4 regions of the Streptomyces sp. CB03238 genome follow, and region 4 is predicted to be linked to each of the others. Evidence: riboswitches for the same ligand, from Rfam matches in the RefSeq annotation. Region 4 holds a riboswitch; each other region holds the start of a gene.
The links. Region 4 has a riboswitch for cobalamin ahead of BKD26_RS31330 (ABC transporter substrate-binding protein). Riboswitches for the same ligand answer to the same signal wherever they lie in the genome.
Positions count from the first base shown of each region.

Region 1: it holds a riboswitch for cobalamin, as region 4 does, so the genes downstream of both, BKD26_RS25170 ((2Fe-2S)-binding protein) here and BKD26_RS31330 (ABC transporter substrate-binding protein) in region 4, are expected to answer to the same signal.
Region 2: it holds a riboswitch for cobalamin, as region 4 does, so the genes downstream of both, BKD26_RS25085 (MFS transporter) here and BKD26_RS31330 (ABC transporter substrate-binding protein) in region 4, are expected to answer to the same signal.
Region 3: it holds a riboswitch for cobalamin, as region 4 does, so the genes downstream of both, metE (5-methyltetrahydropteroyltriglutamate--homocysteine S-methyltransferase) here and BKD26_RS31330 (ABC transporter substrate-binding protein) in region 4, are expected to answer to the same signal.

Region 1 covers NZ_NBCN01000014.1:103,479-110,677, reverse strand. The annotation lists gene BKD26_RS25190 (nuclease-related domain-containing protein) at 1-730, opposite strand, end outside; gene BKD26_RS25185 (hypothetical protein) at 917-1,237, opposite strand; gene BKD26_RS41540 (hypothetical protein) at 1,284-1,694, opposite strand; gene BKD26_RS25180 (hypothetical protein) at 1,691-2,503, opposite strand; partial or broken gene BKD26_RS25175 (pirin family protein) at 2,599-2,763, shown strand; cobalamin riboswitch at 2,920-3,103, shown strand; gene BKD26_RS25170 ((2Fe-2S)-binding protein) at 3,251-3,946, shown strand; gene BKD26_RS25165 (transcriptional repressor) at 4,194-4,577, opposite strand; gene BKD26_RS25160 (MFS transporter) at 4,759-6,036, opposite strand; gene BKD26_RS25155 (DUF364 domain-containing protein) at 6,033-6,854, opposite strand; gene BKD26_RS25150 (phytanoyl-CoA dioxygenase family protein) at 6,893-7,199, opposite strand, start outside.
Region 2 covers NZ_NBCN01000014.1:84,024-91,222, reverse strand. The annotation lists gene BKD26_RS25095 (hotdog fold domain-containing protein) at 1-22, shown strand, start outside; gene BKD26_RS25090 (amino acid adenylation domain-containing protein) at 32-2,776, opposite strand; cobalamin riboswitch at 3,397-3,518, shown strand; gene BKD26_RS25085 (MFS transporter) at 3,854-5,098, shown strand; gene BKD26_RS25080 (condensation domain-containing protein) at 5,109-6,848, shown strand; gene BKD26_RS25075 (hypothetical protein) at 6,916-7,199, shown strand, end outside.
Region 3 covers NZ_NBCN01000013.1:57,033-64,231, reverse strand. The annotation lists gene BKD26_RS24130 (TetR/AcrR family transcriptional regulator) at 1-115, opposite strand, end outside; gene BKD26_RS24125 (hypothetical protein) at 197-841, shown strand; gene BKD26_RS24120 (heparan-alpha-glucosaminide N-acetyltransferase domain-containing protein) at 851-2,023, opposite strand; gene metE (5-methyltetrahydropteroyltriglutamate--homocysteine S-methyltransferase) at 2,133-4,433, opposite strand; cobalamin riboswitch at 4,565-4,788, opposite strand; gene BKD26_RS24110 (enolase C-terminal domain-like protein) at 4,855-5,940, opposite strand; gene BKD26_RS41505 (hypothetical protein) at 6,036-7,199, opposite strand, start outside.
Region 4 covers NZ_NBCN01000023.1:28,300-35,498, forward strand. The annotation lists gene BKD26_RS31320 (ABC transporter ATP-binding protein) at 1-170, opposite strand, end outside; gene BKD26_RS31325 (iron ABC transporter permease) at 167-1,270, opposite strand; gene BKD26_RS31330 (ABC transporter substrate-binding protein) at 1,315-2,358, opposite strand; cobalamin riboswitch at 2,388-2,579, opposite strand; gene BKD26_RS31335 (GlxA family transcriptional regulator) at 2,656-3,630, opposite strand; gene BKD26_RS31340 (hypothetical protein) at 3,780-4,280, shown strand; gene BKD26_RS31345 (hypothetical protein) at 4,286-4,534, opposite strand; gene BKD26_RS31350 (hypothetical protein) at 4,541-5,107, opposite strand; gene BKD26_RS31355 (hypothetical protein) at 5,083-5,295, opposite strand; gene BKD26_RS31360 (oxygenase MpaB family protein) at 5,356-6,510, opposite strand; gene BKD26_RS31365 (FAD-binding oxidoreductase) at 6,841-7,199, shown strand, end outside.

The DNA of each region.
Region 1 (7,199 bases), on a different contig from region 4:
TCTTGTGGCAGGTGCCGGCGTCGAAGACCGGCCACTGGGCCTGGATGGAGTCCAGCAGGTAGTGCGTGCCGATGCTCACCACATCGATGGGGCAGTTGTCGCAGACGCCCAAGCTCGCCCGGTCGTTGATGACCGCGACAGCTGTGTGGACCGTGGTGTACACGCCGCGCGTGGCGAGGAAGGTCTGCAGGGCGGAGGCGGGCTCGCTGACCTGACGGCCCCAGCTGCGGCCTCGGCGGTCCGTCAACGCTCCCTGGCCGACGAGATTTCCGTACCGGTCATACTTTTCATAACTCCAGTAGTCGCCCTGTATGTGCACGCATACGTTGCGTCCTTTGACCTCAATCGCCCAGACACCGCCCGGTCCGACGAGGAGGTGGTCGATCTCGCCTCTGCGGTTGGTGTACCCGCGGAACAAGAGCCATTCGTCCGACAGTTCTTGGAGCGCGTGGGTCACCGTGTCCTCGGCGAGCACTCCTGCTTCCTGCTGCGCCCGGCGGTGGAGGAGTGCCGGATCGATGACTGGTGCTTTGGCCTCCAGCTCGCGCACCTCAAAGTACTGCGTCAGCCGCTTGCCGAGCTGCCACCACCGCCGTGACGCGGCGTGCCGTGCTCGAAGGTCCGCGACAGCCGCTGAGTGCTCGGCAACGTCGTGATGGTGGCGTTCGATCGCCCCCTCGGTCTGCCGGAGTTGACGGCCGGGGTGGTCGGAAAGCACTTCGGTCAGCATCGTCGCAGTCTATGAATCCGCGAATGCGCTCGGCTACGAAAAGCGCGATGGCGTCCCGCCGGGTGGTGTGAGGGATCAAGGCACTGGGATTCGCAGGCCGGAGGCGGGGTTCCACCGCGCGAACGGTCTGACTCGCCTCAGCAGGGCGCATCGTGGGCCGCCGCTTCCGCGGCGATCGTCAGGGATTCAAACCGGAACGCGTAACCCTTGATCCCCTACACCACGATGCGGGGCACGACCGTGCGTCATCGGCAGGTGCGCTGCGACCAGGACAACTTGGCCGCCACGCCGCTGCCGACGTATGAACATCCACGGGGTCTTGTCCGCCAAGGCGCACTGACACTGGCCGCCCCGCTGGTCGGTGAGGCACTGCAGCAAAGTGCGGTCACGCTGCCCGACGGGCTGAATGATCTCTTCCAGCAACCCCAGCCGGTTGGGGTGACCGAGATCCTCGTAGGTCAAGTTGATCTCAATGCCGTACTTCGTATGGAACACCCCATTGGCCATGCAATCGACGGTAAGCACTTGCTAGGGAGGTCGAAAGAGTGCCGCGTCAAGTATGAGCCACCAGCGAAGTCTGGCGCGGCTCGGTCGTCGTGTCCGGGTCGCTGGTGATCAAGCGACGAGACCGAGGTCCAGCATCTTGGCGGCTTTTCCGATGGAGCCTGGCATGAGGTGCCGGTAAATCCTGAAGGTGAATGTCGAGACTCCTGTGGCCCATCCACTCGGCGACGTCAGTGATCGGGATGCCGTGGGTGAGGCAGTTCGACGCGAAGAAGTGGCGGAAGCTGTAGAGCACCATTCCTTGAGGGATGTCGGCTGGGTCGGCCTTCTTGATGATCTTCTGCCACTGATTTCCCAAGTAGTAGTAGGGGAAGGCTCTGGTGGAGTCCTTGGGATGTCGTAGGAGGTAGCCGTCCGTGGTGCCGTGCTTGTCTGCGTACCACTCGATGGTCTCTTTCACTCGTGGGAGCAGTGGGACGTCTTGTAGTCGCCGACCTTGCGGTGCTTCAACCTCCCGTACTGGCCGGTGGTCTGGTTGACCTGTTCGGTGATGCGGTAGACGTCGTCGGCGACGATGTTGTTGAGGTTGACGGCGGCGGCTTCTCCGTTGCGCATGCCGCAGCCGCTCATCAGGTCGGCGAACAACAGGAACGTGTCGTCGCCGGCCGTGCGTATCTGCCGTAGCTGGGCGACGGAGGGGATGACCGCGCGTGTCGGGTCGTACTGGGGTGGCTTGACGCCCTCCAGGGGGTTGTCGTCGTAGATGCCCAGCCGGTGGGCGTCCAGGAGGATCGCCTTCAGCTTGTCGAAGGCGTTCGACTGCGTGGCCAGACCGGCGCCGTTGCGCTCCATTGTGCGGATGAACCCGTCCACGACCTTGTGGTCGAAGGTGCTCATCCGGCGGCTTTCGAGAGCCGGGAGCAGGTGATGCTCCAGCAGAGAGTCCAGGTGCCGCACGGACGCCGGAGCGAGGTCGCGCTGGCCGGCCTTCCACTCGGCCGCGTACTCCCCGAAGCGCATCGCCCCGTACTTCGCCACCCGCTCGGCCTTCGCCCGACCATGCGGAGCCGCCTTCTTCGCGTTGTAGACATCCGTCAACCGCTGGATCGCCTCGTCCTGGGTGACGAACCCCGACTCCTCCACCTGCTTCCCGGCCCCGTCCCGGTACCGGACCTTGTACAGGTGCGGGCACTTCGACCACCTGGACCGCGGATGCTCGCAGTCCTTGAAGAACGTGCCCATACCGCGGGCCAGGGTCTTGCTCACCATGTGCCGGAGACTCCTCGAGGACCGATGCTGACGGTTTGCTGACCGCCGACGGTCCACGACATGCCTGACCTGCATTGATGCGCTGAGGTTGCAGTATGTGGTGGAACTTCGTGGGCCGGACCCACGAGGAGATCGCCCAAGCCCGCGCCGACTGGATGACCACCACCCGCTTCGGCGAAGTGGAAGGCTACGCAGGGGGCCGGCTGCCTGCTCCCGAACTGCCCCCGGTGGCGCTGAAACCGCGAGGAAGGGTGCGCTGACCTGCAATGGCGTGGTCGGGGGCGAGTGTGTACCCGGGCGCGGCAAATCTCACCAGGGTGAGGCGATCACTGATCGAGCCGGGGTGACCGGCGGGGCCCTCCGGTGTGCTACCGGTGTGTGGCCGGTCGCACACGGGTGAGCCTGGTGCCGGCGCTCGACGTGATGGGATGCTGCGTTCGACAAGCGACGGCGGAACGAGGAAGCCGGTGAGATTCCGGCACGGTACCGCCACTGTGCTGGGGGAGCGAACCCGCTATGGCCACGGCCCCGTTGAGGGCGGGAAGGCCGGGAGAGCGTCGATCCCGAGTCAGGAGACTCACGCCGTCGCACCTCGACGTACCGGGGCGGAGTTCCCCGAGAGAGGATGGTGGCACCCGTGTGCCCAGGTGCCCATGACAGCCTGTCCGAGCCGTGGATTCATGCCGCGCAGCCCCGACACCGACGTACACCGGACATCGTCCAGGCCCTCAGCGGGGCGGTACGCACGTGACGACCACCGACACCCTCAGGCGGGTCTCCGCCATCGGCCCCTACTTCGCGGTCTCCTGCGGGCCGAGGCCCGACTCCGCGCGGTTCCGGCCCCTGACCGGCCTCTACGAGAACCCCGAGCTGCTGGCGGCGTACGTTGCGGACGTGGGTGAGCGGCTCGGTACGGACCAGAAGCGGGTGGCCGCATCGACCCTCCACATCGGGACGGCGGCCCGCCTGTGGTCGATCGCCCTGGCAGGCGCCGCGTTGAGCGGGCGGGCTCCCGACCTCGCCCCTGAGCGGTTGTGGTGGCGCGCGGCCGAGTCCGGGCCGATCGACCTCTGGATGCCCGAGCCGGGCGCGGTCGCCGACGGCGAGCTGCATGACGCCGTCCACGCCACGGTACTCGTACAGAACCTCCTGCCCCTGGGCACCGCCCTTGCACGGCACTTCGGTCTGTCCGCCCACGTCATGCGCGGCAACGCCGCCTCCGCGCTCATCGGGGCCGTCCGGGTGCTGACCCTTCGTGTCCCGCACGCACCGCACTCGGCGTTGCGGCTCGCCGCAGCCCTGCTGAGCCGGGAACCGCTGGCCGGTGCGGGGGTGTTCACCGCCGAACCCCTCACCTACCGCCGCCGCAGCTGTTGTCTCTACTACCGCGTCCCGGGCAACGGGTTCTGCGGCGACTGCGTCCTCAACGGCGACCGTGCCTGACGGGCGGGAGGCAGGAGACGAGCTGCTCCTCGCCTCCCTGAATACGCAGGTGGAGCCAGGTGGTGCCGGCGGGAGCGCGGCCGGCCAGGTATTCCACGACGGGCTGGTGGGCCCGGGACCCATGGACGCCGCCCCGGCCTCACGGGCGTGCGTCAGCGTGCCGAGGACCCGTATGTGCGGGTGGCCGTCGGGCTCAGGGGTGTGGGCGCACGGCCGGATAAGGAGGCGCGTACAAGAGGGCGCCTCCTTATCCGCCGTTGGTACGGCAGAGGCCGCAGATTCCGACGAGCTCGAGGGTGTGTTCCACGTCGGAGTAGCCGGTGCTCCGGGCCACGTGGGCGACCCAGTGCTCGACGACGTCGGAGTCGAGCGGCTGACCGCGGCGGCAGCGGCGGCAGACGAGGTAGTGGCGGTGCTCTGCCACCGGCCGGTGACGGTAGAGGCGTTCCCCCATGTCGTCGCGTACGACGTCGGCGCCGCCGGCGCGCTCCAGGTCCTGCAGGGCCCGGTAGACGGTGGAGAGCCCCACGCGGATGCCGGCCGAGCTCAGTATCGCATGCAGTTCCTGGGCCGAAACGAAGTCGGAGCGTTCGGCGAACGCCTCCAGGACGGCCGCACGCTGGCGTGTCATGCGCCTGCCTGTGGGGGCTGTTGCCGCCACAACGGACTCCCTACTGCTGTGATCAGGGTCGATCGGCGCCTTCGCCCCGCCGGCACGGGCTCCGCGCCGCGGAGAGCCCGCAGACCCCCACGGGAGGCGAAAGGCCCGTAGGGGTCCGCGTAGGCCAGGGCGTCACGTCACCGCGAGGCGTTCAGTCCTTCCCGCTCACCGACGAGCGGCTGACCAGGCGGGCGCAGACGAGTGCTGCGAGCGTCAGCGCTCCGAGGGCCGCGGCCGTGCCCGGATATCCGCCCAGCGCCAGACCCACGCCGCCGAGGCCGGCGCCGAGGAAGACGCCGAAGCTCATCCCGGCGGCGTTGATGCTCAGCGCCGTACCCCGAAGCGAGCCGCAGCGTCGTACCAGCAGTGTGGTGACGCAGGCGGCCACGGTCGCGTGACCGGCACCGATGAGTGCGGTCAGGGGAAGGGCCAGGAGCAGGGAGTGGGTGAAGAAGACGCCCACCAGTGCCGCCAGTGCCACCAGCAGGGCGAGTGCCATGAGCCGTTCGCTGGGGAACTTCGGGCGCTCGGCGCTCAGGAGGCGGCCGGCGAGGAGGTTGCCCAGGAAGAACGAGGTGCCGCTCAGGGTCCAGACGACGGCGAAGACGCCCGGGTCGAGGCCGAAGCGCTCGTCGTAGAAGGCCGCGAGGTACGCGAGGTAGCCCATGAACGCCGCCGTCCGCAGCATGGCGACGCACAGCAGCGGGACCACACCGGGGAGGGCGCCCAGTAGCTTGAACGAGGCGAGGTAGCCAGGCTGCGGCTCCGCGGGCCCTTCGGGCTTCCCGGTACGCCGAGGACGGCGGCCTCGGAGGAGGAAGTACAGGGCGAGTACGGAGGAGACGGCGGCGATCGCCCACAAGTCCCCCTGCCAGCCCCACAGTACGGCCGGCAGCGCCACCAGGGGCGCGGCCAGGAGCGCCGTGAGCGACTGGGTCGCGGTGATGAGGGTCGCCGCCCGGCCCGCGGCGGCGTCGTTGTCGAAGCGGTCGGCCGCCGCGGCCGTGAGCGCCGGGTTGAGCACGGCCGTACCGGCGCCGACGAGCAGGCAGAAAGCGGCCAGCAGCAGGAACTCGCCGGTGGCGCCGAGGGCCGCCGAGAGGGCCAGCACGGCCAGCCCACCGGCCGCTGCCCACTCCTTGCGTACGCGGTCGATCAGCGGAGCCAGAGCGGTTCCCACGGCCAGGGCGGCGAGGCCGCCGAGGCCGCGCAGCTGGCCCAGGGCCGCGACGCCGCCGTCCGACGCGTCGGCGATGGGGACGAGGAAGGTGCTGTAGATGGTGAAGGGCACCAGCCCCACGGCGGAGGCGAGCATGAACGGCCACAGAACGCGCGTCATCCGCCAGTCGCTCGGTACGGCGTCGGCAGCCGCGTCGCTTGTCGCGCCGGCTCCGACGGGGGCTGCCGAGTTCTTGGTCTCGCTGCTCATGCGTTCGCCGCCCGGTACCGGTACAGCGCGGTCTCGTCGGCGCTGAACTGGGAGAAGGGGAAGGGCTCGGCGGAGAGCGCGGTGAGGCCCGCGCCCAGGAAGGCGCGCGCCACCGCGCTGCCGGTCTGGGCGTACACGACGAGCGGCATCGCGTGCTTGCGGCAGTGGTCCAGGATGACGTCGAAGCTGCCGTTGCTGAGAGTCATGCCCGTGGCTACCACCGCGTCGGCGTCGGCCAGTACCTGGGCCATGTCATCGGTGACCGGGTCGCCCCAGTTGGTGGTGCGCAGGTTGAAGTCGCAGGGAAGGGGGACACCCCCCTGGTCGCGTATCGCCGCGACCAGCGGGTTGACGACGCCTATCAGGGCGACCTTGGCACCGGCGGGGATGTCGAGCAGTCCGGCGACGGCCGCGTCCCTGGCCTCTGCCCGGGTCTCGGGCGTGCCGGTCGGCAGTATGACGGTCTCCGCGGTGGGGGCGCTGCGGTGCGGCTGGACGCGGGCGAGGTAGGCGTCGAGGGCGGCGATGCGTACGGGGGCCGAGTCGTGCCGGATCAGGTGGTCGAGGGTGTGTCCCGAGGCGTCGGCGCAGAAGTCGGGGGTGAGCTCGCCGGTCTCGAAGGACGAGGCGCCGAACGCGTCACCGGACCGCAGCAGCAGGTAGTGGTTGCGGTAGGTGACCTGGCTTCCGGCCAGTCGGGTGGTGTGGTGGAGCCAGAACGCGCTGGTGACGGCCAGCTCCTGGGGAGGCGGCCCGTAGGCGCCGTCGAGAACCGCCTGCTGGAGGTCGGGCACGGAGTGCGGCTGTGAGGAAGGCATGTCGGGTTCTTTCTTCTCTGTCTGCGTACGGGGGGTGGTCAGGGCAGGTCGGCGAGCCGCTCACGCCGGTACGGCAGCCGGTCGAGCGTCGGACGCCCGGCGGGCTGGAAGCACAGGAGCAGGGAACGGCGGTCGCGCGTGGTGGTGTTGGGGCCGGAGCGGTGCACGATGAGGCCGGGAAACATCAGGACCGAGCCGACCGGGGCCTCGACGGTCACCGCGCTGCCGGTATCGGTCCGCGAGGCGTCGACGAGCAGCCCGGTGGGTTCGGCACGATCGCGCGGTGCTGGTCCGGCCAGATGACTGCCCGGGACGATCTCCAGAGCGCCGTTGTCGGCGGTCACC
Region 2 (7,199 bases), on a different contig from region 4:
CGACCCGCGCCCCCAGGGCTGAGCTATCACCTCACGCGCCGTGTCCGAGCCGCAGCAGGGCCGCACGGTCCACCTTGCCGTTGACCGTGCGGGGTAAGTGCGGCAGGACCAGGATGCTTTCGGGGACCATGACGGCGGGGAGCAGTTCGGCCATCCGCGTCCGCAGGGTTCGTTCGTCGGCGAGGTGTTCGGCGGGTGCCGTCGCAGGCGGTGTGGTGGAGGCGAGGGCGAAGGCGATCAGGCCCGTTCCCGTGTCGTTGGGGACGACGACCGCCTCGCGGATGCCCGGCTGGGCCTCCAACCGGGCCTCCACGGCGCCGAGTTCGACCCGGTGGCCACGGATCTTGACCTGGTGGTCGCGGCGGCCGACGAAGTCGAGTGTGCCGTCGCGGTTCCAGCGGACGAGGTCCCCGGTCCGGTACATGCGCGCGCCGTCGACGTCGGCGAACGGGTCGGTGAGGAAGACCTGCCGGGTCGCCTCCGGCCTGCCGTGATAGCCGTGGGTGACGCCGGCGCCGCCGATGTACAGCTCGCCGGTGACGCCCACCCGCACCGGGCGGCGTTCCTCGTCGAGTACGTACAGCCGGGTGCCCGGGACCGGTCGGCCGATGGTCACGGGCCCCGGAGCGTCGAAGCGCGCATAGCTGGCCCAGACGGTCGCCTCGGTGGGACCGTACTCGTTGACCAGCGCCACCTTCGTGCCGGACAGCAGCTCGAAATGACGGTGCAACAGTGACTGGGGGAGCGGCTCACCCGCGACGGTGACCGTGCCGAGGGAGCGCAGAGCGTCCAGGCCCAGGTGCTCGGCCGCGTCGAGCAGGACGGCATACAGGGACGGTACGCACAGCAGGTGGGTGACGCCGTGCCGGGCGACGAGCCGGACCAGCAGGCCGGGGTCGCGTACCTCTTCCGAGGTGGCGACCACCAGGTGGCCGCCGGCCGTGAGGGTGCCCCAGATCCCCGCGACGGAGGAGTCGAAGGCGAGCGGTGACACGAGGAGGAACACCGGCTCGCCCGGGTACACCGTGCGGCGGGCCGAGGTCGAGGCGGCGAGCTCACGGTGACCGACCAGGACGCCCTTCGGCTCGCCCGTGCTGCCGGAGGTGTAGATGAGGTAGGCGGTGTCCTCGGGTCCCGCGTCCTCGTACGACGCGGGCGTCGCCCGCGGCTCGTCGGGCCGGTTGAGCTGGTCCTCCTCCGTCCAGCTGCCCCGCACCAGCACCCGCGGCAGACCGGGCGCGACGGCGCGGGACGCCGTCAGCGGTGTCACGGCCAGGGCGGTGACACCGCCGTCCGTCAGGACGGAGCCGATGCGCGCGTCGGGGTGGGCGGTGTCCACGGGCACGTAGGCGGCGCCGCAGCGCAGTGTGCCGAGCACGGCGGCGACCATCGCCAGGGAGGGCTCGGCCAGGACGCCGACACGGTGTCCGCGCGTGACGCCGGCCGCGGCCAGTCCGGTGGCGACGTGGGTCGCCCAGGAGTCGAGCTGCCCGTAGGTGACCGACGCGCCACCGCTGCTCACGGCCACGCGCTCGGGGTGGGTCCGCATCCACTCGGTGACGCGTACGTGGACGGGCACGGTGTCGGTGTCCGTGTCCGTCAGCTCCTCCCCGTGGCCCAGGGCCAGGAGCGTGTCCGGACCCACCTCCTCCGCCGGGTCGGGGAGCAGGTCCGCCAGGGCCGTCGCCGCGGACGGTACGGACTCGCCCACGGGGGAGGGGCGGCCGGGGCCCCGCGGGTCCGCCGCCGCGTCGAGCTCCGCGAGCGACCGCTCGATGGCGTGCAGGGTGGGGTCGTGGCGCAGCATGTCGCGGTGGCTCACCTCGACGTCGTACGCGCGGAAGTCACGGAAGCCCAGTTCCGACCAGTCGCGGTCGTCCTCGCCCATCAGCGCCACGTCGTCGGGGTGGTAGCGGTCCGGCGTGGCGAACAGACGCACCGGGATGTCCTGGAGCCGGGGCCGGTAGCCGGTGACGGCCGTCCAGAGGGATCCGTACACACGCAGACGCGCTTCGAAGGAGGCGAGGTCCGCTTCGAGGATGTCCTCGCTCCTGTCCTTCAGCGCGTGGAAGACCTGGGCGGCGTCCAGCTCGCCCGCGGGCACCTCCAGGCCGGTGGCCGCGGCGATGCCCGCCAGGCGCTGCTGGATCAGCTCTTCGAGGACGAGAGGCCGACGGTAGAGCGAGGTGTTGAACAGGGAGACGGACAGCACGTTCCAGCCCCGGGCGCGCAGCTCGCGCGCCAGCTCGTAGGCGAAGGTGCCACCGGAGCAGTAGCCGGCCAGGTGCAGGGTGCGGGGCAGCGCGGACTCCTCCACGACGCGCACGAAGTCGGCCGTCATCTCGTCCAGGACCGTGAAGGGCAGGCCGTCGCGCGGGTCGAGCCCCCGCGCCTGGAGCCCGAACACGGGGCGGTCGAACGGCGCCCCGCCGAAGCGCTGCAGACCGATGACCCCGCCCCCGCCCGAGGGCAGGAGCAGCAGAGGCGCTCCGGCGCCCTTCTCGTTGAGCGTCACGAGCCGCTTGCCCGACGCCGGTACGCCGCGCCGGATCCAGTCGCTGATGCCCCGGAACGTCTGGGCGTCGAACACGACCTGCACCGGGAAGTCCGTACGGAACGCCTTGCACAGTGCCGTGGTCAGGCGTGCAGCGGCCAGCGAATTGCCACCGGAGTCGAAGAAGTTGGTGTCGAGTGACGGGGGCGTCGAACCGAGGACGCGGAACCACTGTGCTGCCACGACCACTTCCACGGCATCGCGTTCGACGAAGGACGACATGGTGGGGGACTCCCTTGGATGACGGGGCGGATCAGGGATGCGGGTGGAGACAGGGACACGGCTACGACTACGGCTGGTCCGCGGCTACGGATACGCACGCCGGTCGGGCTCGCCATGGGCGTGAGCGACGGCGGTACGGAGGAACGCGCTGCGACGGGTGTGCCTGCGGGTGCGGCTGATGACAGCCGGCTCTCCGCGCAGTACGCATCGCACAGTTCATGGTGGCCGGCTCGCCCCCGGCACACCCGCCGGACCCTAGCAGATGGTTCGAACACGCGTGTGTGGCAAGGGCTTTGAGCGAGCGACGTCACATGCGCTTTACAATCCGGCGGGAGTGTGCAACGTTTTCGATCAGCGCCGGGCTCGTGCTGGAGGCGCCGACAGCGGTCGCACGTCCCGACCGGACCGACCGACCATCGGTCGACCAGGACCGCTCCGCACGTACACACCACCGTTTCGGGGGAAACGACGATGAAGACGCCGCATTGGCATCGCTCGCGCAGGCTTGCCGCCCCAGGGGTACGGCAAGCCGATTGACGCGGCCTCCACCCGTGTAGGGTGACGCTCCATCGCCGCCAACTCCCTTCGGGTTCACGGTCTTTGGACTGCGTCGAGCGAACACACAACTTCACCGGGGCGGCAGGGCCCAGGAAGCCGGTGCGAATCCGGCACGGTCCCGCCACTGTGACTCAGGCTCCGCCTGACAGTCAGGAACTGACCTGCCGCCTTTCTTTCCGACCGCTTAGGGGACGTGGAGATCCCTGAAGGAGGCATTTCGACATGGCACGACCCATCAGTACACGCCACCGGCGCATCTCGCGACGCACCTGCTCACCGTGATCTGAGACCGGAACCATCCGAGTCCGGAGCGCCTGCCTGCCTGCCCGGCCGGCGAAAGCTTCGGCGAATGGGTCGGCGAATGCCTCGTTGAACGCATTCCACCGACACACACACCGCGCCCACCGTGCCCGCCGCCCCGGGCGCGCGCGGCGTTGGGGACGCGTCCTGTCAACCACCCGCCCGGAAGGGGCTGTTCGTCTTGCTCGTTCCCCGGCTCCCGAGGGCAGGCCATCGACCATGACCGACCTCGCGACCCCACCACCCGCTCTCGTTCCCCTCCGCCGCAACTGGAGGTTCCAGAGCTACTGGCTGGGCACCACCGTCGGTGCCATCGGCACGTCGATGTCCCTCCTGGTGTATCCCCTCCTGGCACTGTCCCTGACCGGGTCGCCCCTGCAGGCGGGACTGCTCGCGGCGACCCAGTCCGCCACGGCCGTCCTGCTCGGCATACCGGCCGGTGCGCTCGCGGACCGGTTCAGCCGGCGCAACCTCCTGCTGTCCTCCGAGGCGCTGAGAACACTGGCGACCGCGGCCGTCCTCGTCGCCGTGGCCACGGGCGCAGCGAGCGTCGCCGGGCTGTTCGCGGCGGCGGCCGTGCTCGGCGTCTCCGGTGCGATCGGCATGCCCGTACGGCGCCTGGCGCTGCGCTCCATCGTGCCGCCCGAGCAACTGCGCCAGGCCCTGAGCCAGGACGAAGTACGGGTGAACATCGCCATGCTCGCCGGGCCGCCGCTGGCCGGGCTCCTGTTCGCGGCGGGACCGGTCCAGCCCTTCGTCGCCGTGCTGGCCTGCTACGTGGCGTCGATGGGCTCCGCCTTCCTGACCCGGCTGCCGGCGACCGGGCAGCAGCCAGGCCCGCTCAAGCCGTCCGTCCTGTTCAAGGGCGCGACGGTCGGCCCCCGGATCGTCTGGAGGGACGCGGTCCTGCGCGCCGTCACGGGGCTGATGACGATCGAGAACTTCATCTTCGCCGCACTCAACCTGATACTCATCAACCACTTCCAGCGGCAGGGCGTCGACGCACGCACCATCGGCCTGGCATTGTCGGGTGAGGCCATCGGCTACCTCACCGGCGCGGCTCTGGTGACCCGGCTGCACCGCCGGTTCCGCCCGGGTGTGCTCCTGCTCGGTGTCGTGTGGACCTCCCTGCTGGTGACGGCCGCCCTGCTGCTCCCCGCCTCCCCGATAAGCGTGTTCTGCCTGCTCTTCCTCATCTCGCTGGGGAAGCCGGCCCTGTACGTACTGATCGACGTCATCGTCTTCCAGCAGGTGGACGACGCCGTCCGTGGGCGGGTCATCTCCGGCAGCTTCACCGTCCTCGCCGTAGGGGGTCCGCTCGGAAGTGCCGCGGCCGGGCTGCTGCTGGGGCACCTCTCGCACCACACCGCGATCGGGCTCCTCTGCCTGGTTCTTGTGATCCCCCTGTGCGCGGCGACCGTTTCCCGGAAGCTGCGCCGCGCCGACTGGCCGGACCAACCCTAAGGACACGCACGTGAACGCAGAACGACCGCGTCCCGGCACCCTTGACGCGACCGCCGTCCAGGACCTGGTCCGCGCCCAGGCCGCGGACGTACTGGGGCACCATCCGGTCCACGCGTCGGACAACTTCTTCGCCCTGGGCGGGGACTCCGTGCGGGCCGGGCGTCTGGTGATGCGCCTGGTGAAGGCGCTGCCCGGGGACGGTGCCGTCGACATCCAGGACGTCTTCGGTGCCGCCGACTTCGCCGACCTGGCCGCGCGGATCGACGCGCGCCTGCGCGACGCCGCCGCGGCATCGACACCGGCCACCGGTGACCCACTGGACGTCCATGACACGCGCGCCACCGGCGGATACGTCGAGTCGTCCCCGGAGCACGCTCCGGGCCGCCGGCCCGTACCGCTGTCGTACGGTCAGCTCCGCAGGCTGCAGCGGGACGCCGATTCCGTCGGGGCGCGCATCCCGCACCATGTCTCCACGTCGTTCCGGATCCACGGGCCTCTGGACCCGGCCGGCCTCGAAGCCGCGTGCCACGCGCTCGTCGGACGGCACGAGGCGCTGCGTACGGTCTTCGAGCTCGACCTCCGGCACGGCCGGCACCGGGCGTACCGGCTCGATGCCCACCAGCTGGACCTCTCCCGCCTGTTCCGGGTACGGCGACTGCCCTCCGAGGCGGAGGTGGAGGACGAGGTGACGGCCGAGCGGACGGCCCTGTTCGACCTGGCCACCGAGGCGAAGGTGCGGGTCCTGGTGCTCGTCACCGGCGAGGACGCGGCCACGGTCGTGGTCACCGCCGAGCACCTGGTGTGCGACGGGGACTCCTTCGCGATCCTGCTCCGGGATCTGGCGGCTCTGTACAACGCCCGCGTCACAGGCGCACCGCACGATGCCGCACTGCCGCAACTCCCGCCGCGCTGCTGGGCGGAGGAGGAGAAGCGCCGGCACCACGCCGCACTGGAGGAGCGGCTGGCCCACTGGCGGAGCCGGCTCGACCCGCTGGAGGCGCTGCCTGAGGTCCGGCTCACGGGCATGCGGGATCCTGACGTGTGGCCGACGACCGCGGCCCAGGTGCACGGCCGGCTGTCCGCCGCCACCGTGCGGCGGCTGCGCGAGACATGCGCGGCCGAGTCGGCGACGCTGTTCTGCGGGTTCGTCGCGGCCCTGGCGCTGGCCGTCCTCGACGACGCGGGCCACACCGTGCCGGGCATGGTGAGCCCGACGTCCGGCAGGCCCGCGGGCTGGGAGGACGACGTCGACTGGTTCGCGACCTCGGTCATCCACCGCTTCCGCATCAACACACAGCTGACCGTCGGCGACGTGGTCCGCTCGGCGAAGCAGTCCGTCGCCTCGGGCCTCACGCACTCCGTGCCGCTGCCGCTGCTGCTGGAGCACCTCCAGTTCAACAGGGACCTCGAGCAGCGCTGGCGCCCCTGGCTGTACCTGGCGGTCGACGCCGAGGACGGCTCGCCCCTTCCGCTGCACGGCGTGGACGTCGAGCCCGCGGTCGCCGATGCGCGGCTGGCCCTGCGGGCGGGCGTGACCGTACGGGTGGACGTGCACGACCTGCACGACCCGGGCCAGGACGCCGTGGGCGCCACCGTGCTCTTCCAGTACGAGCGCGAGGTGTGGCCCAGCGAGCGCGCCGAGGCCTTCATGGAGACGTTCACCCGGATGGTGGCCCTGGTCTCCGAGAACCCGGCCGGCATCGATGTCGCCACCCTGCTGCGGACCTCCCGGCCCGGCCCCGGCCGGTAGCGGCCGCGTACCCCCTCCTCACCGCCCGGCCCCACCCAACCCCCCACCCACACTTCAGGAACAGCTCATGGCGCACCTTCCGAGCCCTCGGACGACCAAGGGCACTACGGCGACGGCCACGCCGGACACGCGGCCCGTCCTCCTCGTCCTCGACTACCCGGGGCACCGTCCCGAGGCGACCCTCTCCGACCTGCGCCTGGAGGACGCCGGGTTCGACGTGCGGTACCTCCTGGCACGCCCGCTGCCCAGGGACCTCACCGCCGAGACGTACACCAGGCGGGCGCTGGAGGCGGCGGGAGACGTGCCGGGGGCCGTCCACGCGGTCCTGGCCTACTGCATGTCGGCCTCGCC
Region 3 (7,199 bases), on a different contig from region 4:
CCATGGTCACGCGGGCGTACCCCACTTCGGCGAGGAGCTCGCGCGCGGCGGCGAGCACCGCGTGGTCGATGTGGCTGTCCCTGGGGCGCCCCAGCTGTTGTCCGGAGTCCGGCATGGTGGCAGTATACGAGACCGCAGTTCCGGAACTCCAGTCTCAGAATGCTCGCCACCGCCCGCTCTCCCGAGGAGGATCCCCATGCTGGACAAGCGGCAGGAGACGCACGGCGCGCACCCGGTCCGACTGGACCACTGGCTTCCCGGCGCCCACTGGCGCACCCACCACGAGCGCGCCGTCGCGGCACCCGTGCCAGAAGTGGCCAGGGCGCTCAAAGAGGTGACGTTCAGAGAGACGAGGCTGCTGCGACCGCTGATGACGCTGCGCACCCTGCCCTCCCGACTGCTGGGCCACAGCGACGGGAAGCCGTTCGCGGGCGACGCCGACGCGATCGAGGGCATGAAGCGGATGGGCTTCATCGTGCTGGACGACGTGCCCGGCGGCGAACTCGTCACAGGCTTCGTCGGACAGCCCTGGAAGCCGAGCCTCCTCAAGGCGGTCGTCCCCGGCCTGAGCCCCGAGGAGTTCCTGGCGTTCGACCGGCCCGGATACGTCAAGGGGGTGACGGGCCTCTGGGCCGAACCCGACGGTGCCGGAGCGCGGCTGCGCACCGAGACCCGCGTGTACGCCACGGACCCGGGCGCGGCCCGCCGGTTCACGCCCTACTGGGTCTTCATCGAGCCCTTCAGCAGTCTCATCCGCCGCGACCTGCTGGCCGCGGTCGGCCGCCGTGCCGAACGCGCGGCCCCCGGCGGCCCCGGCGGTGACGCGCGCCGCCGGGCCTGACGGCAGCCGTCAGGTGGTCCTGGCCTTCGGCATGAGCACATGCAGGGCCCACTCGAGCGGACCGCGCCGGAGGGGCGTCCGGTGGAAGACGAACGCCCAGACGGCACACGCCACGAGCGAGACCCCGCAGAACGCGCCCAGCGCCGGCCAGCCGTGGTGCGGGTGCAGTTCGGCGCGCGCCACGACGTGGACCGCGTACACCGACAGGCCCATCGTGCCCACCACGGCCAGCGGGCGCAGCAGCGTCTCCAGCGCCCTGCTGCGGCAGGCGGCGACCACGAGGCCGAGGAGGAGCAGGCTCACGCCGATGTTGGCGACGGTCTCGAACGGCGTCTGGCTGTAGGGCCCGTCGACCAGCAGCCAGGCCCACGAGGTGCTGGGGATCGCGCCCGCCTGCCGGGCGAGCACGGCCTGCACCGGGTCCGGGGCGTTCACCGCGTACGCGTGGCTCTCGGCGATCGCCCGCAGCAGCGCCTCGCGCCCGCCGCCCGGGCCCAGCGCCAGCGCGGACAGGCCGTGCCCGGCGAGCGTGACGAGCGCCCCCCAGCCGATGAGACGGCGACCGACACCCGGCCGGCGCAGGTCGGCGATCCGCCCCAGGGCCATGCCGACGACGACGTACGGGAAGTACGTCAGCAACGGGTACGCGCCGGACAGCAGCAGCGTGTCCAGCGCGCCGGTGAACCCGGACCAACTGGTGACGGCCTCGAAGCCCGGGTAGCGCCCGCGGCCGATGACGCGGTAGCCGAAGTACGGCCCGAGGACGTACGACAGGGCGGGGCCGAGGACCACCGACACCGCCGCGACCGCCGTGAGGGCGCGGGTGCCCAGCCGGGCGAGCGGCTCGGCGGCCAGGAAGTACAGCGCGAAGAACGTGAGGATCACGGCGATCCCCGACCGCAGCTCCGTCAGCGCGAGCCCGAGCGCCGCGAGCACGGCACACCGGACGATCGTGGAGCGCAGCGCCCCGGCCGGCTTCGGACGGGGCCGGGTGCCACCACGGGAGAGCGTCAGGGACAGTCCCGCGATGAGGGTGAAGATGGCGGGGGCGCGCCCGTCGAAGGCCACCAGCAGAAAACCCGCGCCTTCGGGCTTCGCGGGCGGGCCGATGTGCGCGGCGAACATGGCGAACACGGCGATGGCGCGGGCCACGTCCACGCTGACCAGTCGCCCGGTGGGCAACCCTGTCGTGGTGGCCGTGTTTGCCGTGGATGTGTGCGTCACCGTGCTGATCCGCCCCCGCGGTCTTCGTCCTATTGTCGGTTTATTTGTATACGCATGGGTGGCGACGTCATCGGCCGGGGGTGCCGCCCAGCTCCGCGCGCAGCGAGCGCGCCGCCGCGACCAGGTTCTCCAGCGACGCCCGCGTCTCCGGCCACCCACGGGTCTTCAGACCGCAGTCGGGATTCACCCACAGCCGCTCCGCCGGAATCGCCCGCAGCCCCTCCCGCAGCAGGGCGGCCATCTCGTCACTGCCCGGAACGCGGGGCGAGTGGATGTCGTACACCCCCGGCCCGATCTCACGCGGATAACCGGCAGCGCGCAGCTCCGCCGCCACCCGCATGTGGGAGCGGGCCGCCTCCAGACTGATCACGTCGGCGTCGAGGTCGTCGATCGCGGCGAGCACGTCACCGAACTCGGCGTAGCACATGTGCGTGTGGATCTGGGTGTCCGGACGTACGCCGCCGGTCGCGAGCCGGAACGCCTCGGTCGCCCACGCCAGGTAGGCGGGACGGCCGCCGGCACGCAGCGGCAGGGTCTCTCGGAGGGCGGGCTCGTCGACCTGGATGACCGAAACGCCCGCCGCCTCCAGGTCGTTCACCTCGTCGCGCAGCGCGAGGGCGACCTGGCGGGCCGTCTCGGCCGGTGGCTGGTCGTCACGGACGAAGGACCAGGCCAGCATGGTGACCGGACCGGTGAGCATGCCCTTGACCGGCCGGTCGGTCAGGGACTGGGCGTACCGCGTCCAGCGCACGGTCATCGGCTCGGGGCGCGAGACGTCACCGGCGAGGATCGGCGGGCGGACGTAGCGGGTGCCGTACGACTGGACCCAGCCGTGCCGGGTGGCGAGGAACCCGGTGAGCCGCTCGGCGAAGTACTGCACCATGTCGTCGCGTTCGGGCTCGCCGTGCACCAGGACGTCGATGCCGGCCTTCTCCTGGAAGGAGATCACCTCCCGGATCTCCTTCTCGACGCGCTCCTCGTACGCGGCCGGGCCGATGCGCCCCGCCCGCAGATCGGCGCGGGCGGTCCGCAGCTCCGTGGTCTGCGGGAACGAACCGATGGTCGTCGTGGGCAGCAGCGGCAGGCGGAGGTGGGCGGCCTGCGCGGCGGCACGCCGGGCGTACGGCTGCGAGCGGCGCGTCTCCGAGTCGGTGACAGCCGCGGTACGGGCCCGTACGGCGGGGTCACAGGTGAGCGCCGAGCCGGCCCGGGCACCCAGGACGGCGCGGTTGGCGGCCAGTTGGGCGGTGATGGTGTCGGCGCCCTCGGCCAGCCCGCGGGCCAGGGTGACGATCTCGTCGGTCTTCTGGCGGGCGAAGGCCAGCCAGCGGGCGACCTGCGGGTCCAGGTCACGCTCGGCCGCCACGTCCAGCGGGACGTGCAGCAGCGAGCAGGAGGCGGCCACGTCGACCCGCCCGGCGAGGCCGAGCAGCGTGCCCAGGGTGGCGAGGGACCGTTCCAGGTCGTTGATCCAGACGTTGCGGCCGTCGACGACGCCCGCGACGAGCCGCTTGCCCGGCAGGCCGCCGGCGGCGGCCAGATCGTCCAGGTTGGCGGCCGCCGGACCGGTGAAGTCCAGCGCCAGCCCGTCCACGGGCGCCTTCGCCAGCACCGGGAGCGCCTCGCCGAGCCGGTCGAAGTACGTCGCGACCAGCAGCCGCGGCCGGTCGGTGAGGGCACCGAGGTCACGGTAGGCCCGGGCGGCGGCGTTCAGTTCGGCCGCCGTACGGTCCTGGACGAGCGCGGGCTCGTCGAGCTGCACCCACCCGGCACCGGCCGCCCGCAGATCGGCCAGCACCTCGGCGTACACGGGCAGCAACCGGTCCAGCAGCGTGAGGGGTACGAAGCCGGCCGGCGCGTCCGGGGCGGGCTTGGCGAGCAGCAGGTACGTGACGGGCCCGACGATGACCGGCCGGGCGGTGTGCCCGAGGGCCAGCGCCTCCGTCAACTCGGCGACCTGCTTGGCCGAGTCGGCGGCGAACACGGTGTCCGGACCGAGTTCGGGCACCAGATAGTGGTAGTTGGTGTCGAACCACTTGGTCATCTCCAGCGGCGCCACGTCCTCGGTGCCCCGGGCCATGGCGAAGTACCCGTCCAGCGCGTCGGCGGCCACCGCCTCCCGGTGACGCACGGGAACGGCGCCCACCATGACGCTGGTGTCCAGGACATGGTCGTAGTACGAGAAATCGCCGGTCGGCACCTCATGGACACCGGCCTCGGCGAGCCGCTGCCAATGCGACCGGCGCAGCCCGGCCGCCGTGGCCCGCAGCTCATCGGCCGGAATACGGCCCTTCCAATAGCCTTCGACGGCCTTCTTCAGTTCCCGGTTCGGGCCCTGGCGCGGGTATCCGTACACGGTGGCGGTCACGGCACTCTCCTTCGCGAGTCGTGTGGGGCGACCCGGAGACCGGTCGCGGACACGCGAAGGAACGGCGGGCACGCCTCGGCCCGCTGCCACCGCCGACCCGCCCACGAGGTCACCGAGATCTCCGTACGCGTGTCTCACGTACGGGCAGTGGCAGGTCTTCGGACTCGCGAGCGCGCCTCTGCTGTGCAGGAGGCACCTACTGGCCGTCGCTTCCCGGACCCGTGTGGTGGACCCAGTGCTGATGACGGCGGTCGTTCCCGCTCACCGCTGCGGGGCAGTTCCGGATTCGCACCGGATTCCCTCTTACGACGCGCCTGCCTGGCTGACAGGGCGAACCAGCTGCACCCCTCACCCTAAGCGCTGCCCATGCTCCACAGCGCACGAATCACGCCAACCCCGCTCCGGGGGAGCGGACCGTTCGTCAGCCGCCCAGCCCGTGCCCCAGCCCCGGCGTGACCGGCAGCTCCACCAGCCCTGACCCCGGCGTGCCCGCGAACGCCGCCGGCGCCAGCGGCTCCTCCTCCACCAGCAGCGGGCCCACCAGGTCCGGCGGAACCGTGGCGTGCGGCAGCGCCGCCGACAGATGCGCGGCCGCGAGCGTCGCCACGCCCAGCTCCGGCATCGTGCCGACCTTCACCGCGAGCCCCGCCGTCTCGGCCAGCGCCGCGATCTGCCGCGCCCGGTACAGCCCGCCCACCTTCAGGATCTTGATGTTCAGTACGTCGGCGGCGCCCCGGCGAACCACCTCCAGCGCGTCGTGCGCCGACTGCACCGACTCGTCCGCCATCACCCGCACCCCGCCCCGCGCGCGCAGCGCCGCGAGTCCCTCCAGGTCCCAGCGCGGCAGCGGCTGCTCCACCAGGTCCAGCCCGGCGTCCGCGAGCCGGGCCACCGTACGGGCCGCCTCGCCCGGGGCGTACCCCTCGTTGGCGTCCAGCGACAGCTCCACCGACTCCGGCACCGCCTTGCGTACGGCGGTCACCAGCTCCACGTCGAGCGCCGGATCGTCGCCGCCCTTGAGCTTGATGTGCCCGAACCCGGCCGCCGCGTACCGGGCCGCCTCCTCCACCATCTCGTCGACCGTGCCCAGCCCCACGACCCACGTCGTCGGCACCGGCCCGCCCACCCGCCCGCCGCCCAGCAGCAGGTGCGCCGGCCACCCGGCGGCACGCGCCGCGAGGTCGTGCAGCGCCAGGTCCAGCGCCGCCTTGGCCAGGTGCTGGCCCCGGATGGCGGCGTCCATCGCGGCATGCGCGCCCGCCAGGTCGCGCGGGTCACGGCCGACGAGCGCCGGAGCGACATGTTCGGTCACCGCCGCGCTGAGCCCCGCGAGAGTCTCGCCGGTGTACGCGGTCATCGGCGACGCCTCGCCGAAACCCGATGCCCCGTCGGCCGTCCGGACCTCCACGACGAGACTGACGAGGTCGGGGCTGGTGCCACTGCTGATGACGAACGGGCGGCGATAACGGGCACGGACGACACGGGTGTGGAACGAGGCGATTTTCACGCGCGAGCTCCTTCGTCTCCGCCGTACGGCGTTCCCACCGTGGCGGCCTGCGATGTGGGGGGTTTCGGCCCAGGCCGTAATCCGCGATCCACGGGCTACAGACGGACCTGGTAGACGATCGGGGGACGGCCGGTCTGCCCTTCCTGGCGACTGCCGGTCGGTACGGCTATCCCGGCCCGCTCCAGCCGCTTGAGGATCCGGCGGGCCGTGCGCTGCTGCACGGACAGGTGCTCGGCGACCCGATGGGCGGTGACCCCCGCGCCCCCGTCCGCCGCGGTCAGCTCCCGCAGCCGGTCCAGCGTCTGCGGGTGCAGGCCCACCCGCCGGGCCAGCAGCGCGGGCCCCTCCGCCGGCCTGGCGTGCGCGGCGTGAGCGGCGCCCACGGGATGCGCGGTGCCTGCGGGGTGAGCGGTGCCCGGGGTGCCTGCGGTGCCTGCGGCGTGCGCGGGTGAGCCCGCGGGTGAGCTTGGGGAGCTGGGTGAGCCCACGGGGCCGATTGCGCCACGCGAGGCTGGCGCGCCTGGGGTGCCGGTGGAGCCGGGCGCTCCCGCGGAGTCGCCCGAGCCTGGTGAGCCTGCGGAGCCGGTCAAGCCAAGGGAGTTCGGCGAACCGGCCGAACCGGCCGAACCGGCCGAACCGGCCGAACCGGCCGAACCGGCCGAACCGGCCGAACCAAGGGAGTTCGGCGAACCGGCTGAACCAGCCGAGCCGGCTGAGCCACCTGAGCCGGCCGACCCCGCCGACCCAGCCCCACCCGCCGAGCCGTCCGCGCCTGCCGAGTCCGACGCGCCATCCGAGCCGGCCGACCTCACCGAACCGACCGCGCCCGCCGCGCCGTCCGCGCCCGCCGACCCAGCCCCACCCGCCGACCCGACCGCGTCCACCGCGCCCGCCGAGCCGACCGACCCCGCCCCACCTGCCTCACCCACCGACCCCGGCGCGACGCCCGCCGCACCCGGCGCGACACCCGCCGCACCCGGCGCGACGCCCGCCGCACCCGGCGCGATGACGATGTCGACGTCGTCAGCCATCGACACCACACCCGCCGCCGCACCCGCCGCCATGCCCACCCAGCGTGCCCGGTTGACGGCCCGTCGGGCCAGTGCCTCGGCCTCCGCCGCCGTACGGCCCACACCGAAGCCCACATGCGCGGTGCCGTGCCGGGCCGCCAGGCCGTCGAGGAACGGGAGACGAGTGAACCGCTCCGTCGCCGTCTCCAGCACCCCGCGCGTCGTCACCACCAGCCGCCGCCCGTCCGG
Region 4 (7,199 bases):
GGGCGCAGGACGCGGTAGACGGCACGCAACAGGCTCGACTTGCCGCTTCCGTTGGGGCCGACCAGACCGATCACCTCACCGGGCTCGGCGGTCAGTGACACATCTCGTACGAGATGGCGGGCCCCCGCGCTCACGGTGAGGCCTTCGACGGCGAGGTGGTTCCCGGTCATGCCACTCCTCGGTCGGTGTTCCGCCGGGCGTCCCGCCGCAGCAGCCACAGGAAGAACGGGCCGCCGCACAGCGCGGTCAGGACGCCGACGGGGATCTCCATGGGGGCCGCGATCGTACGGGCCGCGATGTCGGCCCAGACGAGGAAGGCCGCTCCGGCCAGGGCCGCCGTGGGCAGCACCCGGCGGTGGTCGCCTCCGACGAAGAAGCGCACGATGTGCGGGAGCATCAGCCCGACGAAGCCGATCGGTCCGGCCGCCGCGACGAGGACGCCGGTGAGCAGGGACAGCAACACGAACATCCGGGCCCGGAAGCGCCCCACGTCCAGCCCCATCGTGGTGGCGGCCTCCTCGCCCGCCAGCAGCAGGTTCAACGGCCGGGCCTGCACCAGCAGCACACCGATGCCCACCAGCAGCGTGGCCGCGGGCAGCCACAGCGTGGCCCACTGGACGCCGCCGAGGCCGCCCATGGTCCAGGCGAGGACCTCGCGTGTCTGGTTGCCCCGGTCGGCGGTCAGCAACAGCAGGTGCATCACCGCGGTGAGTACCGCGGCCACCGCCACCCCCGACAACACCAGCCGGACCGAGGTGATCCGCCCGCCGGCCCTGGCCGTGGTGTAGACGAGCAGGAGCGTCAGCAGTGCTCCGGCGAACGCGGACACCGACAGCGACACCGCTCCGAAGAGAGTGACGCCCGAGACGATCACGATGACGGCGCCCAGGGACGCGCCCGATGAGACGCCGAGCAGGTACGGCTCCGCGAGGGGGTTGCGTACCAGGGCCTGCATGGCCGTGCCCACGACGGCGAGCCCCGGTCCGATCACCGCTCCGAGCAGTACGCGTGGCGCCCGTACGTCGAGGATGATCGTCTCGCGTGCGCGTGACCATGTCGGTTCCGCCCGGTCGGCCCCCAGGCCGTGCGCCACGATGCTCCACACCTCGCCGGGCGGTACGTGCACCGAGCCGATGGCCAGCCCGGCCGTGACGGAGACCAGGAGGAGCACGCCGAGGACCCCCAGCGTCAGGAGGTAGGTCCGTCCCCGCGGCGGGTACGCCCTGGGTCCGGCGAGGGACGACCCGGGCCCAGGGGAGGGTGCGGTCATCGTGCCGCTCGGGCTTGCCGGCGTACGTGCGGGCGTGCGGGCCGTCACCGGAAGCGCTCGGGGTGCAGCCCTCGAGCGAGGTCCTCCACCGCGTACGGAGGCCGTACGCCGACCAATGTCGCGGTGAGCGGCAGCACGACGAACCGCTTGTTCCTGATGGCGGGCACGTCGGCGAGGGCGGGCTGGGAGAGCAGGAACTTCTTCTTCTGCTCCACGCTCCCGGCACCGCGGTAGTCGTAGATCGCGATCACCTGGGGCCTGCGGGCGACCACCTGTTCCCACGAGACGTCGCCGAAGACGTCGTCCAGGTCCGAGAAGACGTTGCGCCCGCCGGCCAGCCGGATGATCTCCGTACCCAGGCTCCTGCCGCCCGCGGTGAACGCGGACTTGTCGCCGCTGTCGTACACGAACACCGATACCGGCGGTGCGCCCCCGACCGCCTCGCCGGCCTTCCGGATGCGGTCCTGGAGACCGGCCACCAGCCTGTCGGCCCGCTCCGGCACGCCGAAGATGCTGCCGATGGTACGGATCTCGTCGTACGTGTCCGTCATGGACACCTGCTTCTTGCCGCAGTACTCGCGGTTGAGGTAGGTGTCGATGCCCGCGTCGGCGAACGCCTTGCGCGACCGCCCCTCGTTCTGGGCGAACGCGCTTCCGTAGCCGCCATAGACGAAGTCGGGCTCGGCCTCCAGGACGGTCTCGAAGGACGGCTCCTTCTCCGCCAGCTCCGGGACGGCCGCGAAGTCCTTCTGGTACGCGGGTAGAACGGCCGAGTCGGGGAACGCGGTGCCGACCATCCTGTCCTTCAGGCCCAGAGCGAGCATCAGCTCGGCGGGGTGCTGGTGGATGGTGACCACCCGGGAGGGGGGTTCGTCGTACGTGGTGCGGATGCCGCAGTTGTCGATGGTGACCGGGAACCCCTTCACGGACGTGGCCGCGCCGCCTCGGTCACGGGTTTCGCCCTCCGTGCCGCAGCCGGTCAGCAGGGCGGCGGACAACGCGGCGGACAGGGCCGTGGCGAGTGCCCGTCGCCGCAGGGCATGGCGGGATGAGGGGAGGGGAAAGGGACGGTGGGTGCCGTCGTACACGTAAAGCCTCCTGGGGAGTCCGCGCTCCTCGGAATGGGCCCGCGACAGGCCAGTGTCCTGACTCCCGGATCGACGTTCCCCCTTGCCTTCCCGCGCTGTACGTACGTACGCGGTGGCGTCCTCGAAGGTTCCACTCCCCGGTCACAGTGGCGGGACCGTGCCGGATTCGCACCGGCTTCCTGTCTCCCGTCGCGGTGATGACCAGGTGATACTACGTTTCCTTCAGTGGAGCGCAAAAGGGCGTGCGGTCGGCCGCCGTACGCCCCCGTCGGTGGTACGGAGGCGGCCCGGGCATCGTCACCGGGGCAGTTGCCGGAGCTGCGCGGCCCGGTAGCGGGACGGTGAGATCCCGTACCGGCTGGTGAACGCCTGGCGCAGTGACTCGGCGGAGCCGAATCCGCTGCGGGCGGCCACACTCGCCATGGGCAGCGTCGTCGAGGTGAGGAGATGTGCGGCGGCCTCGGTACGCGCCAGCCGGACGAACCTGCCCGGCGCCTGCCCGAGGTGCTCGGTGAACAGCCGGGTGAGGTGACGTGGCGTCACTCCCGCGTGTGCGGCGAGCGCCGCCGTGCCGAGGTCGTGGTCCGGGTGGGCGGTGATGTGCTCGACTAGCTCGCGGACCAGCTCGTTGCGGGGCGGCGGGGCGGCGGTGAACAGGCTCATCTGCGCCTGGTTGCCCGGCCGCTGCAGGTAGACGACGAGGGCCCGGGCCACCTTGCGGGCCAGTTCGGGGCCGTGGTCCTCCTCGATGAACGCGAGGGTCAGGTCCATCGCGCTGGTGATCCCGGCCGCCGTGTACACGTTCCCGTCACGGATGTAGATGGGTGCGGGGTCCACCGAGACCTCCGGGTGGCGGGCGGCGAACTGCGGCGCGAACCGCCAGTGGGTGGTGGCGCGGCGCCCGTCCAGCAGCCCGGTGGCGGCCAGGACCCCCGCCCCCGTACACACCGAGGCGATCCGTCGGCTCTCCTTGGCCAGGCGCCGGACGTGGCCCACGATCCGGGGGTCGGCGGCCGCCCGCTCGAATCCCAGGCCGCCCGAGACGACCAACGTGTCGAGCGGGCCGACGAGCCGTTCCAGGGGCTGCTGGCTCTGCAGGACCAGCCCCGAGCCGCAGACGATCGGGCCGCCGCCCGGCCCGGCCACGCACACCCGGTACGGCAGGGACGGGTCACCGATCTCGTTGGCCATGGCCAGGCTCGTGGTCACACACGCGATGTCCAGCAACTCGGCCGCTTCGTAGCCGACCACCACCATGAGCCGTTCCGCCATGCGGCGACCCTATGCCGGAAGGACCGGTACCCCAAGGCCACGGACATCGATCCCGCCTCCGCGCACGACCGGGGCCGGCCGAGCCGGACAGTGGAGCCGGCAAGGCCCGCTTGCCACAACGCTCCAGCCATCATCACTCGGGGGACGCCATGACCCGCACCACGCGCGACGACCACCACAACCGCGACGACGGCACCCGCCCGGCTCCCGCTCGTCCTCAACGGGAGAGCTCGCCCTCCGGTGCCGGGCGCATGCTGGGCGCCCTCGGCCACCGGTGGCCCACCGTGCTGGCACTCGCCCTGGTGGTCGCCACCTTCGTCGACGGTGTGCCGCCCGTGCGGCTCCTGGCCGCCCTCCTCATCGTCATGCCGCTGTGCTACCTGCTGTTCGGATCACTGCGCGGCGAACTGCGCCGCCCCGGTGTCCTCGTCATTCAGATCGCGGGCCTCCTCGGCTTCGCGGCCGTGGCACTGGTCGCTCTGGCCGTCGACGGCGCTCTCGGCCTCTACGTCGTGGCTGCCGGCTGGCTGGCCCACGGGGTCTGGGACTTCACCCACCATCGGACCGGAAGGGTCGTGCCCCGGGCATGGTCGGAATGGTGCTGTGTCGTCGACGTCTTCGGGGCCCTCGCGATGGCCGTCATGGCCTGACGACGTCACTGGAGCATGTGCTCCATGATGGGGACGGGCAGCCCCGGATGCCGGGCCGCGGCCAGTGCCGTGTCGGTGTCACGCAACAACCGGACCAGCTGCGTCGCGGGCAACCGCGGGTGCCCGGCGGCCGCGTGGCGTACGTGCTCGTGCGGGTCGTCGAGCAACCGCACCGCCGACACGGCCGTCCGCCGCGGGTCGGTCGCCGCCCGGTGCCGTACGTCCTCGAGGGCGATGCCGGGTGTCCTGCTCACCCAGGATCAGCCGGGCCCACTGCTCGGCGGTGATGTCCGGCTGCGCCTCGGCCGGCCGCGCACACTCCAGTCCGGGTGGGCCACGGCCGCGTCCACGACCGCTGCCGGCAGGTGACGCCACAGCAGGAAGGGCGACCGTCCCAGCAGGCCGGCGAGCAGCTCATCGGGGATGGCCGGGTTCAGGCCCAGCCCCTGTGCCCACACGTCGCGCAGCCGCTCCGAAGGGCCGGGTCCCCGAACCAGCGATGCCCAGGCGGCTGCCCGCTCCTCCGGGGACCCCCGGGCAGCCGACCTGGCCCATTCCTCCTGCCGCTCTCCCGGGCGGCGGTCCACGGCGATGAGCCAGACCTCGTCCTCCTCGGTGGTCACCCCCAGCAGGATGTCGCCGTCCATCGAGAGGGTGACGAATTCCGGCTCCCCGGGCCGCTCGCCCAGCACTCCGGCGAGATCCCAACGGCCGGTGAGCTTCACCCGCGTCCACCGCCTGGGCGTGCCGCCCGTCCAGGCGCCGGCGACGTCGATGAGGAACACCCCGTCCTCGCCGAGCATCAGGCGGTCGCGAGCCGGTGCCACTGCGCGTTGAGCTCGGCGACCGGATCGGCCGCGTCTCTCCGTACCACCACGGTCGGTCTGGCACCACCTGCGACGACGGGGCGCCATGCGGCCCGGGGAGGCAGCACCTCCTCGGGCCTCCGGTCTCCGGCGATGTCCAGCCCGGCCCGCTGCGGCAGCTCGGCGAGTCCGTCTCTCCCACCTGTCATGGGAGCACATCCTGCCCGACCGGCGACCGAGGGAGCGCCGCCTGGCGGTGATCCCCGCGGTCAGCGGTTGTCGTGCAGCTCCTGGTGCATCTGGGGCTGGTCGTCCTGGTCGTGGGTCATCGCGTACCTCTCGACCTCGTTGAACGCCTTCGATGCGACGCCGAGGATCTCCTTGTAGGGGTTGACGCCGACGGTCTTCTTGGCGGCGCCGCCGAAGAGACCACCGGCGGTGTTGCTGACGAGGCCGTGGCCGGCGGCCAGGGGCTTGCCCGCGATGTCGAGGGGGCTTCTCGGGACGCCCGCCATGTCGGCGTACTTGTCGGTGAGCGCCACGCGGGTCAGGGCGATGTACGCGTCACTGGCCCCCGGCCCGACGAGGTCCCGGTAGAACTTGATGGCCTGCGCGGTCATGAAGACACCGTCGTCGGTCTTCTTCCACTCCGTGTCGCGCTGGGCGTTCCAGACCGCCTCGACCTCGTCGGCGTTCTTGGGCAGCAGCCATTTCTCGGGGGTGCCGAGGTAGTGATTGACGTAGTGCCAGGCGCACATGAAGCCGTGCGCGTCGTCCTTCGACACGTGCAGGCCGAGGTTCTTCATGCCCTGGAGGATCTGGGTGCTGAAGACGCAGGAGGCGCCGGTGGTGTACTTCTGGGAGACCGGCTCACCCCACGTGGCGTAGTCCCACTCACCGCTCTTCTTGTGCAGTTGCCGCACGGAGGCGTGGACCAGGCGCACCTTCGTGACGGTCGCGGCCAGGCTGCCGTCCCGCATGGCGTTCCGCTTGCCCATGTCGATGAACAGTCGCGAGGACTGCGACAGCCTCCGTCCCGGGCCCTCCACGCCGCCCAGCCGGCCCGTGGAGCGCAGGGTGAAGGCCCCGGTGGGGGAGAGGTACGTGCCGATGAGGCCCACGGTGCCCTGGAGCATCGACGCCTCCCCGTGGTGGTGGTCGAAGAAGCCCTCCGCCGCGTTCACATCCGCGTCGCTCCAGTCCGGAGGCGGCGCTTCCGCGTCCCGCAGGAACTGGGCGAGCCGCTCCGGCAGCCGGGACAGGTCCTGGCCGGGACCCAGCTTGTTGACGGTGCGGAACAGGTGGTTGACCCCATCGACCTCCCGGTTGTCGATCAGGTCCGACACCAGCGCGTCAGCGGCCGGATCCCCGACCTTACTGGCGGCCTCCATCTCGGCCACGGCATTGGCAGTCGTCAGTGGCACAGCAGAACTCCGTTCTCCGTCGATCAGAACTGAACGGCCGCCGAGCCCCTGCCCCCACGCACCGGCGGCGGACGATCTCGCTCCGGGACCGGCTCCTGCCATCAGGGACAGCACAGCCCGCCTCTCAGCAAGATCACCACTCGCGATCCTGCCCCAGTGAGTGCGGGCCCGCGATGCCCCGTCCGAGGCAAACGGAAGTGCGCCCGGCGTATACCAGGGGCGCATTCGGTCCCGCCGGGGCATTCGCATGAGAGGTCGGGCGACCTGGCGGTGTGGCTCCCTCCGCCGCCGTGTCGATCATGCCAAGAATGCGGTCGAAGGAGGTCGATCATGACAATCAATCGCCGCGATGTACTCGTCAGAGCCGCGCAGGTCACTGCGGCGGCCGGCGTGCTGACGGCCGGCCTGGGGCCGGGACCGGTCGCGTCCGCCGTGCCGCGCCGTGAAAGCGCCCACCCAGTGCCGACGACCGGCAGGCCGGAGACACGGGCATGGGGTGAGCTGCGCCGCCGGCTCAGCGCGGCCGCCGCCCTGCACCAGCCAGGCGGAGACGCGTACCGCCGTCTGGCCGCGCCGGACAATCAGCGGTACGCGGGTGTGCTGCCGGCCGGGATCGTGGCCTGCGCGACCGAGCGGGACGTGCAGGTCTGTGTGCGGTGGGCGCGCGAGCACGGCGTTCCCCTCACGCC